DNA from 3 places in the Thermoanaerobacterium thermosaccharolyticum DSM 571 genome. Region 2 is predicted to be linked to each of the others. Evidence: riboswitches for the same ligand, from Rfam matches in the RefSeq annotation. Region 2 holds a riboswitch; each other region holds the start of a gene.
The links. Region 2 has a riboswitch for cyclic di-AMP ahead of TTHE_RS03550 (C40 family peptidase). Riboswitches for the same ligand answer to the same signal wherever they lie in the genome.
Positions count from the first base shown of each region.

Region 1: it holds a riboswitch for cyclic di-AMP, as region 2 does, so the genes downstream of both, TTHE_RS01630 (NAD/NADP octopine/nopaline dehydrogenase family protein) here and TTHE_RS03550 (C40 family peptidase) in region 2, are expected to answer to the same signal.
Region 3: it holds a riboswitch for cyclic di-AMP, as region 2 does, so the genes downstream of both, TTHE_RS08080 (cell wall hydrolase) here and TTHE_RS03550 (C40 family peptidase) in region 2, are expected to answer to the same signal.

Region 1 is NC_014410.1:319,376-323,596, forward strand. Features, by position in the region: gene TTHE_RS01620 (hypothetical protein) at 1-227, shown strand, start outside; gene TTHE_RS01625 (SEC-C domain-containing protein) at 341-1,633, opposite strand; cyclic di-AMP (ydaO/yuaA leader) riboswitch at 1,812-1,937, shown strand; gene TTHE_RS01630 (NAD/NADP octopine/nopaline dehydrogenase family protein) at 2,049-3,149, shown strand; gene TTHE_RS01635 (cobalamin B12-binding domain-containing protein) at 3,146-4,221, shown strand, end outside.
Region 2 is NC_014410.1:722,877-727,097, reverse strand. Features, by position in the region: gene TTHE_RS03560 (PaaI family thioesterase) at 1-35, opposite strand, end outside; gene TTHE_RS03555 (sigma-70 family RNA polymerase sigma factor) at 61-627, opposite strand; gene TTHE_RS03550 (C40 family peptidase) at 913-1,593, opposite strand; cyclic di-AMP (ydaO/yuaA leader) riboswitch at 1,600-1,717, opposite strand; gene ku (non-homologous end joining protein Ku) at 1,870-2,679, shown strand; gene TTHE_RS03540 (ATP-dependent DNA ligase) at 2,684-3,607, shown strand; gene TTHE_RS03535 (peptidoglycan D,D-transpeptidase FtsI family protein) at 3,675-4,221, shown strand, end outside.
Region 3 is NC_014410.1:1,618,079-1,622,299, reverse strand. Features, by position in the region: gene aroA (3-phosphoshikimate 1-carboxyvinyltransferase) at 1-28, shown strand, start outside; gene TTHE_RS08090 (response regulator transcription factor) at 47-733, shown strand; gene TTHE_RS08085 (sensor histidine kinase) at 723-2,096, shown strand; gene TTHE_RS14390 (hypothetical protein) at 2,195-2,341, shown strand; cyclic di-AMP (ydaO/yuaA leader) riboswitch at 2,399-2,526, shown strand; gene TTHE_RS08080 (cell wall hydrolase) at 2,526-3,344, shown strand; gene TTHE_RS08075 (TMEM165/GDT1 family protein) at 3,409-3,972, opposite strand; gene TTHE_RS08070 (hypothetical protein) at 4,199-4,221, opposite strand, start outside.

The DNA of each region.
Region 1 (4,221 bases), 400 kb from region 2:
CAGAAGAGCAGTTTTATGAAATCCAAAGACAAGAAGGCGGTTGGTATAACCTTATTTTAGAACTTGTTGAAAAAGATGGAATTGAAATTAAAACGATAACTGGACGCTGGAGAGATAAAAAACAAGCTCCATCAGAAGAATATTTAGAAGTCATTAAGAAAGGATTAAAAGAAACGACCAATTGGGATGATGAAAGAATAGAGGCATATGTGAAAAAGTTCATGTAAAAATAAAAAATGAAAATCATTATTAAATTAATTAAAATCATGACCACCTGTAAAACAGATGGTCATGATTAATATACTTTCATTATATTTTTTAATACAAATGAGTTGAAGCGCTAAAATTTTATATCTAAGTTGGCCAGAATATCACTGCTTATTTTACTCATCGTATTTTTTAAATCACCGTAAATTTTTTTAAATAGATCCACTATTTGTTCTAAACCATTTTTCTTTAAGTAAACTATGTATTCATCTAAGATTTCATCCGAAATTAAGTCTTGTAATTTTACTTCTTTGTCTATGCCCTCTACTTTTGCAGGCAAATTATTCAAAGTTCTTAAAATATTTACTTTCATTATTTGTTCAAATATTTCCATATTCCAATGATTAATAGGCAGACTTAAAAGTGACAGAACATTTTCAAAAGACATTTTTACCTTCTCGTCATTTATACTTTCAGATTTTAATTCTAAGCTCGTGAGGATAGTCTTTAAAGCTTTTTCATAAATAATTAGCTCTTTATAAAGTAAGTTTTGTAATACCTCATCAAATAATGAATCGTAAAATTCAGTGGGTGTCTTAAAGTCAAATAAAAATGATGATAAAATTCTATGATAGAATTTAAGCAAAAACAGATATACTATGAAAAAAGGAATATCTATGCGCTCATCTAAAACATAAGCCAAATCATTTGTAATAGTATCAAACATTTTACTGCTTAGATATTCATTGAATGATGGATACTTCGAAGCTATGTCATAGATTTTATCCATAGTCTTAGTACCATTTATAGCGTGTATTTCTTCCAGAGCCTTAGCTATCTCAATCATAGTAGCTCCTATTGCCACTTTTACTAATGTATTATATTCATCTAATATAGATATCCGTATTAAAAGAAAAAGATCCTTTATTTCTTTTTCATTAAAATTAAAATTTTGCAACTCAAAAGCAATACTTAAAAGAATTTCTTCAACTAAATTTTCTTCTACAATCTCTTTTAAGAGATTATCTACATCTAATTCATTTCCTATTTCAATATCCTTTAAAAGGTCGCCAGGTACTCTTACTTTTTTTAATCTTTTATCTTCAGCTATATTTCTGGTCATTTTTCTAAGAAATTGTATGTAATCATCATTTGTATAATTGTCTTCTGTTTCGAATGTCTCTAAAATCAATTTGACAATTTTATCAGCTTTAAAAGATTTATTCTTTTCAGATAGATTTGCTCCATAAAGTATACTTACGATTTTAATAAACTCAACATCATCTGAAAAAAGATTAACCTCATTAGACAAGGAATTTGTCAAAGTTTTTTTTATTTCTTCGATGTTATTCATACAACACTTTTTATATTTTTTCCCGCTACCACAGATACAATCATCATTTCTGCTAATGTCAAATATTTTCATGTTTAATATCCTCCCATTTTTTAGACTAGTTTAATTTTAAACAAATATCTTATAAATTTCAATTCCTCTTTTTAAAGAGTTGCATATTTTATAGACACAGTTTTGTTACAAAATTTACATTTTTTTAATATATTTGCAAATGAGATTTTGATATGGTATAATGTAATTAGTTTAATAATATGCTATAACGCTGAATTCGTAAGAAGCGGGAAAACCAATTTCAGGGGTGAATCCATTTAATATGGAAGGGTTATCTTTCAACCCTAACCCGTCAGCTAACCTCGTAAGCGTTGAAAGAGGAGGAAATAGCATGGATAGATTCGGTTTTGTTGTTGCCTTCTATTAGAACCGGGTTCAAGCTGTAGATTTTCTCTATGGCTTTTTTAATACCCAAAAATAGAAGGAGGCTTTATGGATGAACTTACCATCATTTTCTGTCATTGGAGCTGGTAACGGCGGTCAGGCAATGGCAGCACACCTTTCACTAATGGGATTTACGGTTAATCTTTACAACAGAACTCGCGAAAAATTGATTCCTATCTTAAATAATGGGGGCATATATCTTGAAGGGGCAGTCAGCGGATTTGCTAAACTAAATATGATTACTGATAGCATAGAAGATGCAATAAGAGATACAGATATAATCATGGTAACTATTCCAGCATCGGGTCATAGTGATGTTGCATATGAAATGCTTCCATATCTAAAAAGTGGGCAAATAATTGTTTTAAATCCTGGAAGAACTTTTGGAGCAATTGAGTTTTACAATATTATAAGGGCCAGAAGTGATTTAAATGTAGTCATAAGCGAGACAGATACATTTATATATGCTTGTAGATCGAATGATGGCAGAGGGAAAATTTTTAGAATAAAAGATGTCGTATCATTAGCATCTATACCATCATGGAAGACAAATTACGTCGTTGATTTGCTGAAATTGGCTTATACACAGATAGTTCCAGCTGAAAATGTTTTAGAGACAAGTTTAAATAATATAGGTTCTATTTTTCATCCGGCACCTATACTATTAAATTCTGCACGAATAGAGACTACAGAGGGAAGCTTTCAATATTATTTGGAAGGTATATCTCCATCAGTTGCAAAGATATTGGAAAGAATGGATAGAGAAAGGGTTGCAGTAGCACATGCATTGGGCGTAAATGCAATTACAGCGTTAGATTGGTTAAAAGATACGTATGGTGTTGTTTCAGATAATTTATATGAGGCAATCCAAAATACAGATGCATACAAAGGATTACTAGCACCAAGGACACTAGACTGCAGGTACATTTTTGAAGATGTTCCCATGAGCTTAGTCCCAATTTCTTCAATTGGAAGGCAGTTAGGGGTTTCGACACATACTATTGATTCTATAATTCATTTGGCATCATGTATGCATGAAAAAAATTACTGGAAGATAGGGCGGACGGTAGTAAAGCTAGGATTGGATGGCAAAAGTGCAGCAGAAATAAAAGAAATAGTAGAAGGTGTAAAGGAGGAGAGCACTGTCGCATGAAAAGATTAATTATAGCTGCTTCGATTGAGAATGACGTTCACGTTGCTGGCGTTTATAAATTTTTACGGCTTGCAGAGAGCGAAGGATTTGATATTCAGTTTTTAGGCCCTGCAACGCCAATTGATAAACTTGTAGAAATTATACGGTTAAGAAAACCTGACATAGTTGGAATAAGTTATAGATTGACTCCTGATTCACTTAAATCCATATTAGATGTTCTTAAAAGCAGGATAAAAGAATACAATCTTAATGGCATTAGATGGATATTTGGCGGTACGGAACCAAATTGCATAGTTGCCAAAGAATCAGGTATTTTTGAGGAAGTTTTTGACGGAACTTCAGGTGATGAATTTACAATTTCGTATTTGAAAGGACAAAAAGTCTTAGCCGATGAAGTGGAGTATGGGCAGGATATAGTTGATAGAATTGAAAGAAATTATCCTTATCCTGTAATAAGACATCACTTTGGCCTGCCGTCGTACAAGGATACACTTGCCGGCATAAAAAAGATTGCGTCAGAAAAAGTTCTCGATGTGATATCAATAGCACCTGATCAAAATACACAGGAGCACTTTTTTGATAAAAAGTATAATACTGCACTTGATGGTGCAGGAGGTGTGCCAATAAGGTCAGAAGAAGAATTTAAAAAACTTTACGATGAATCAAGGCGTGGAAATTATCCATTGCTTAGATGCTACAGTGGGACAAATGACGTTTTTAAAATGGCTAAAATGCTAAAGGATACGATAAACAATGCATGGGCTGCTATACCCCTTTGCTGGTACAATGTATTAGATAGCAGGGGACCTAGACAGGTTGAAGAATCTATAAGAGAGAACCAAAAGCTGATGAAGTGGCATGCCGACAGAAATATACCTGTAGAAGTCAATGAAGCACATCACTGGGGACTTAGGGATGCACATGATGCCATTTATGTGGCGGCAAGCTATCTTGCAGCATATAATGCTAAAAAAATGGGTGTTAAAAACTATATAGCACAGTTTATGTTTAATGTTCCACCAGCTACATCGCCTAAAATGGATCTTGCTAAGATGTTGGCATCTATAGAGCT
Region 2 (4,221 bases):
AAATCTTCGTTTATACCATTATTCCTTACTTCCAAACTTTTACCATCCTTTCATGTCTTTTTACATAATTATATCATTTTTTATCGCAAATCTTAATCTCTCTATAGCTCGGTTTTTTAACTTTACTGCACTTTGATAGCCTATTCCAATCTCATTTGCGATTTCTACTAATGATTTTCCTCTAAAGAAGTACAATGATATTATCCTTTTCTGCTTTTCCGTCAGGCTATTTAATGCATCTTTCAAATTTTTTATTGAAACGCATTTAAAAAATTCCTCTTCAGGTGATAGTCCATCGCTTTCGATCAAGTCTATTATTTCATCTTCATCATCACCAGCACTAGAATTTAAGGACAGATTAGGTTTCTTCTTTCTATGCATACCCATGAAGTAAAATTTAAGCCGCATATTGGCATAACCGATGAATTCTTTTCCTTTCTTTTCATCGAACTCCTTTATTGCTAAGATTAAAACTTCTCTTCCATCTTGAAGCATGTCATTAAAATCGTCATAAGGAAATTTTTTAGCAAGTGATATCAAAAGAGGATTAAATTTGTCTAAGATTTCGACTGTGGACTTTTCATCACCGCTTTTCGCCTTAAAGCACAGCTCATTGTAGCTTATCATTGTCTACACCTCACCAAATAGTGAGGACCGGTCCCTTTCAGTGCCGCACTGTGCTTTAATTATATTATACGAACATGTGTTTTTCTAACTTCGGCTTTTGAAAAGTCTATATATGATATTGCAAAAGTTTATTGTGAAAATTACGATATTGTGATTAAAATATGAATAATTGAACTCTGACTCAATGAATCTTCCATAAATAAAATTTTAAAAACAAAAAGAACACGTATATGTTGAAGCTAATTAACATATACGTGTTCTTTTGCTTTAGCAATATACTCTTTCTTAATAATATCTCCTTGCACCTATATAGTAAGTCCTAAACCACCCGCTAAAATCATCATATGCTGCCTTCTTTGAAGAATCGCTCATATGTATCAAGCGATTGTTTCCTATGTATATACCTTCATGCGTAGGACCATTGCCTGATGTAGAGAAAAACATTATATCACCTGGCTGTAAATCCGATAAGCTGACAGGCCTTCCACCAGCATACTGATCGTATGTAGTCCTGCCGATGCTTTTTCCTGCCTGCTTATATACGTATTGGACAAAGCCAGAACAGTCAAAGCCAGCAGGAGTCGTACCACCGTAAACGTACGGTGTCCCTAGATACCTTCCTGCAATGCTAACAATACTGAGATTTGATGTACGAACATAAGCACCTCTAGATGAAACTCCACTCACAACAGTCCTGTTTAGAACAGCCTCTGTTGCAGGTCCGACTATCCCATCTGGTGATAGACCAAATTTTTTCTGCAGTGCTATCACAGCATTTCTCGTAGCACTGCCAAAAATACCATCAATACCACCTGTGTTATAACCAAGTCGATTCAGCGTTTGCTGCAAACTAACCACTGCTTGTCCTCTTGAACCATACTTTAACAGTTCCATTGCAAACGCACTTGGTGCTTGCATAAGTGTTATTGACAAAACTACTGATGCAACTAACTTTTTGTGATTCAATTGATTCCATCCTCTCTTTATGCCTACGAGGTTAGTTGACGGGTTCGGTAAAGAGCAACCCTACCGCAAAAGCGGATTCACCCCAAAAATATCCCCCGTTCTTTCGATTAGGCATTTTTTTTAATAAATTTAATAAAAAATTTATATTTTTAATAATTACTTAATATTATACAGGCAAAATTAATCGATGTCAATTGCATACCATATTTTACCTGTAGTATAAAATTGTACATGGATATAATAATTATTGAAGTATCAAAAATGAGGTGTTAAAACATGCGTTCAATGTGGAAAGGTGCCATAAGCTTTGGTTTAGTTAGCATACCAATAAAGCTCTATGCAGCTACAGAAGACAATTCAGTGCATTTTAGGCAGCTTCATAAAGACTGTAAATCTCCTATCAAATACGAAAAAATCTGTCCTGTCTGCAATAGGCAAGTGTCAGACGAAGAAATAGTCCGAGGTTATGAATATGAACCAGGAAAATTTGTCATTATCGATGAAGAAGATTTAGAGAGAATTCCTAAGTCCACAGTTAAAACGATAGATATTCTTGATTTTACAGATTTAAATAAGATCGATCCAATCTATTTCGATAAAACATACTACATTGCTCCGGATGAAATAGGTGCAAAGCCCTACGTCCTTTTAAGGGACTCAATGAAAAAGCTAAACCGTGTGGCAGTTGCACGTGTAGTAATCAGATCAAAGCAAGATTTGGCCTGCATAAGAGTATACAATGACAACTACATGGTATTAGAAACAATGCACTTCCCTGACGAAATAAGAAGTACAAATGAACTTCCACCAATTCGCAATGTAGATCTGCACGAAAATGAGGTAAAGATGGCTATAAAGCTTGTGGATACTCTGACATCTGATTTTTCTCCTGAAAAATACGATGACAACTACAGAAAAGCCCTGATCGAAATAATCGAGTCGAAAATTCAAGATAGAAAAATTGAAATACCTGAATCGCCAAAGGAAGAAAATGTCCTTGATCTTGTAAGCGCATTAAAAGCCAGCATAGAATCGGTAAAGAGCGAAAATACACCAAAAAAAGCTAAAAAGAAAAAGGGTGCTTAAGTTTATGTCCATGATGGATGAAAAAATTCCACCTATGCTGGCAGTATCAGGCCAAGTATTTGATGACCCAGATTGGCTGTATGAGATAAAATGGGATGGTTCAAGGACTCTGGCATTCCTTTCATCTACAACGAGACTGCAGGATAGAAGACTTGTGGATGTAAGTCATCAATTTCCAGAACTCATGAAGCTAAACAAATTTATCAGGGCTAATGAAGCAATACTTGATGGTGAATTAATAGTCTTAAAAGACAATAAGCCAAGTTATAGAAGCATAATGATGCGCAAACACCAGCAAAACAAACTAAAAATAGATTTTATGAGCAAGTCTTATCCTGCCATATTTATTACTTGGGATATACTTTATGTTGATGGAAAAGAGCTTTTGAATCGGCCGTTAATTGAGCGAAAGCAAATGTTAAATAAATTTGTAAATGAATGCAGCATAATGCGAATATCAGACTTTATATTTGAACATGGTAAGACTTTATTTGAAGAAACTGATAAAAAACGACTGGAAGGTGTTATGGCCAAAAAAGCAGACTCAAAATATTACTTAGGAAAAAGAAGTAGTCTGTGGCAAAAATTCAAACACCACATAGTACTAAATGCTGTAATATTAGGTTATAGGATAGACAAAACTGCGTTAGTTTTAGGCCTTTACAACGAGGAAGACAAACTTATACACATTGGTAATGTAGAATCTGGAATATCGCAAAAAGAATTATCATCGTTTTTAGATGTCGCCAATGATCTGAAGGTCAACCCTGAATTTTACGGTCTTGGCATTAACAACGTCCAGTGGATTATGCCACTAATTGTATGTAAAGTTAAATTTATGGAGTGGTCAGAGAATTTCAAAATGAGAGCACCATCTTTCTTAGAATTTGCCTTAGATGTGAAACCTACCGAATGCAGATTCATGTAAACTAATTGAAATATGCACTATATTGATTTAAAATAAAATTATAAACGTACAAGGGGGATACTTTCAATTGGCATCAATAAATAAAAAGCGCATTTTGCTCGTACTAATTACATTTTTATTTTTAATCGCATGTCTTGTAGCGCGATTAATATGGCTACAAATTGTCATGGCCCCAAAATATTCACTGGCCGTCAAAAATCAGACAACATCTAAGATAGTATTAAAGCCACAAAGAGGAATTATTTACGATGCGAATGGAAATATCCTGGCCACTAATGTCAGCGGCGGTGATGTATATGCTGCACCAAAGAATATAAAGCATCCAGATAAAATTGCAAATCAGTTGTACAGTTTATTGGGAATGAAAAAAGATTCACTGTATAAGCTTCTAAACAATAAAAACTCGGAGTGGACTGTACTTAAAAAAAATGTTCCACTGGACAATATAAATAAAATCAAAAAGCTGAATCTTGTAGGTATTTATACTGAAGATACAAGTATTAGAAGCTATCCAGACGACAATCTATTATCGCAGACGCTTGGATTTACAGGAACTGACGGAAATGGACTTTATGGACTTGAATATTCATTTGACAAGTATCTAAAAGGCATCC
Region 3 (4,221 bases), 900 kb from region 2:
TTTTTATAGTGTGCTTAATGTGTTATAATAACAATTGGTGATTTTAATGGGAGAAAACATACTTATAATTGAAGATGAGAAAAAAATTGCGAGATTTTTGCAAATAGAGCTTGAACATGAAGGTTATAATGTTGCAATAGAATACAGCGGCAATGAGGGCTTAAGAAGAGCTTTAGATGAGAATTACGATTTGATTATTTTAGATTTGATGCTCCCTGGTATGGACGGCTTCTCAGTTTTAAAGGAAATACGAAAGAAATCATCGATTCCTGTCATAATTTTAAGCGCTAAAGATGAAATAAAAGACAAGGTAATGGGGCTTGACATAGGTGCGGATGACTATCTGACGAAGCCGTTCTCGATTGAAGAGCTGATGGCAAGGATCAGAAATGCTCTTAGAAAAAATATCAAAGCAAATACTAAAAAAATAAGCTATGATGGAATAACGATGGATTTGTCTACATATGAAGTTTTAAGAGATGGACAAAAAATAGAACTTACCAAAAAAGAGTTTGATCTTCTTAAATATCTTATTATAAATGCTGAAATAGTATTAACGCGTGAAAATATATTAGAAAATGTATGGGGATACAATTATATTGGTGAGACAAACATCGTAGATGTATACATAAGATATTTGCGAAGTAAAATAGACGAGCCGTTTAGCAATAAGTTAATACAAACAATCAGAGGTGTGGGATACTCTCTAAGGAAAGAAAAAAATGAGAATTAGAAATTTTAGATTATCGATAAAATTGAGAATCGCATTGCTTTATGCGATTATATTTTCTTTTATATTGATAGTGTTAAATGCGTCTGTTTTATACGGTCTTAAATACTACCTTATATATCAGGCATTTAGCGATATACAGAATCAATCGGATGTGATAATGGAAAAATTAAAAGAGATTGATGGGGTTGTAGGAAATATTGATAAAGATTTGTTATTTGCATCATCGACTGGTGAAAACATGTATTTTAAAATTACGGATATGCATGGGAATATTGTGTACAGATCGTCATCACATATGATTGATATTCCATATGATAAAAATTTAAATAGCCTTACGAAAATAGAAAGAGATGAAACGCACATTGTATATCTTAATAGAAAATACGTTGAAGGTGGCAGTGTGCTATATGTTCAAGTGGCTGAAAATTTAAAGAGCCAGTACTTTTTTTTGAAACTGTTATTTTTGCTGATGGCTATATCAGATGCCATCGGAGTTTTGGTGTCTTTTTTTGCCGGGTATTTTATAACGGGTAGGGCACTAAAACCTGTAGATTACATGGTCAGGGAAGTTCACACTATCGATGAAAAGAAGCTTAACAAGAGATTGAATGTTAATGGAAACAACGACGAGCTATCAAAGCTTGCTATGACATTTAATAATATGCTAGACAGATTGGAAGACTATTTTAAAAGACAAAATGCATTTATATCTAATGTATCCCATGAACTTAGAACGCCATTGTCTGTTTTAAAAGGCTATATAGAGCTTATAGATAGATGGGGAAAGGACAATAAAGATGTTTTAGAAGAATCTATAAGCGCTCTAAAAAAAGAAGAGCAGGATATGGAAATATTGATCGAAAGGCTTTTAATGTTGGCAAGAGGGGATAATAAAGCGCTGGAGGTTAACAAAAAAAAAATCAATATATATGAATTAATAGAAGAATTGGTTAAAGATGCAAGAATAGTGTACGGTGAGAAAAACATAGAAGTATTTTGCAAAAGAAATTTAGAAGTAAATGCAGACAGGAACCTTATAAAAGAGCTTGTAAGAATAATTCTTGACAATGCATTAAAATATACAGATTTTGATGGCAATATAAAAATTTTTGTGGAAGAAGTAGATAAAAATGTAGCCATAATGATAAAAGATGATGGTATTGGTATACCTCAAGAGGATATTCCTTATATATTCGACAGGTTTTACAGGGTTGACAAGGCTAGAAGCAAAGAAACTGGCGGAATGGGACTTGGGCTATCTATTGCGAAACTTATTGTTGAGTTGCATGGTGGAAAGATAGATGTGAATAGCCAGTTAAATAAAGGATCAGAATTTAAAATTACAATCCCTAATTATCAATGATTGGGGATTGTTTTTTGTCTTAATATTTAATAGTGACATATACCACAATATATGGTATAATAAATGTACATAATAAACTATATATTGGAGGGTATAAAATGTTGAAAAAAGAAACAATGCCAGATAAAGAGATCGATGTAAAAAGCTCATCAAAAAAATACACATGTCCTGACTGTGGAGCACAGCTAGTTCCTGAGAGTGGATGTATTTACTGCCCTTTTTGCGGTTACAGTGAATGCCACTAATTGCCTATATTCCCATCAGTTTAATATGGACACATGGAAGTATTCCCCTTATAATTAAAGTAAAATATGCCGAATCCCCGAAAAGGGGTACGGGGGATCTTTTTTTGGGGTGAATCCATTTTGTGGTAGGGCAGCCCTTTGCCCGAACCCGTCAACTAACCTCGGAGGCAAAAGGGGGATATTTATGTTTAAAAAATGTATTAAGGTAAAGCCTCTCATTGCATCGTTAGCAGCGGCTCTTTTATTTTCTCAGACTGCATTTGCGGCAACATATACTGTCAAGCCTGGTGATAGCCTATATAAAATAGGCTTAAATTATGGGACAACATACAATCAAATAATGAAGCTGAACAATTTATATGATACAGTCATCTATCCGGGACAAGTATTAGTTGTACCTGGCAGTGACAACACATATACGGTTCAAAAAGGCGACAGCTTATACTTAATTGCCATGAAGTATGGTACTACTGTCGATGCTTTAAAATCCGTAAATGGTTTAGCAGGAGATATGATATATCCAGGGCAAGTTTTTGTGATTCCATCATCTGGTACACCATCAACTTCTTCAAGTATAAGAAGTGATGTAAGTGTAAACAGAGGTTCTGTACAAAGAGGTGTGATTTCATACACAAATGATGATTTGGACCTTCTGGCAAGGCTTATAAATGCGGAAGCTGGTGGTGAACCATATCAGGCTAAAGTTGCTGTCGGTGCCGTGATAGTAAATAGGGTAAAAAGCGGTATATTTCCTAACTCCATAAAAGGTGTAATATACCAAGTCGATAGCAATGGCTATTATCAATTTACGCCTGTTGAAAATGGCTTGATAAATGTACCTGCTACACCAGACTCAATAAGTGCTGCAAGGGATGCCTTAAACGGTGTAGAACCTACAAATGGTGCACTTTATTACTTTGACAACAGTAATACTAATCAGTGGCTTTGGTCATTGCCAGTCGCATTAAGAGTAGGCAATATGGTATTTTCTTATGCAAGATAAAAATGATTGCTAATGAGAGGCTAAGAGGAGTAAAATGGATACCGAAAGGTATCCATTTTACTTGCTATAGAGTTTTTGCTTCGTACAAAGTGATAAAACCAAATATTATAAAAATGAACGCTGATATGTAATGCAAAATCTTTGTTGGTAATTTCTTGCCTAAATAAACTCCCAATACGATTCCAATGACATCAGCTATGAAAATTCCTGCAGTAGCACCTAATAAAACAAATATGGGACTTTTGTATGTGGCAGTAAGCGCCAGTGTCGAAAGCTGCGTTTTATCTCCAAATTCCGAAATAAAATATGTACTTATAATCGTGAAAACTGGGCCGTATTTGGATTTTCTGATTTTTTCATGTCCTTCATGGCCATTTTTTAATGTGATTAAGCCAAAAATTAAAAATGATATGGCAGCCAACAGCTTGACGTATTTTATCGGTATGTACTCTGTAATAAATGAGCCAAACAAAACTGCAATACCCATATTTAAAAGGGCAGCGATCAATATGCTTATTAAAACAGTTCTGGCTTTTATAAATGTGGCAAATGCCATAGCCATAAACTGTGACTTGTCGCCCATTTCAGATGCAAAAACAAGAATAAAAGACGATATTAAAGCATTCATCAAATCTGCCTCCTTGTAATTAGTATGCCAAAAAAATAAAACCTATTACATAATATGTGCACCATATTACGTAAAGGTCTCATTCTTTAAGGCAAAGCCAGGTTAGAACCAGCATGTTGACTTTGCCACATATTTATATATGTGAACTACTCCCCTTTACATAGATAGATTATATAATATTTTTAGAAGACATCTACTCCATTATATAATAAGTCAAAAAATTATGTCAATGCATTTTGTTTCCTTTTC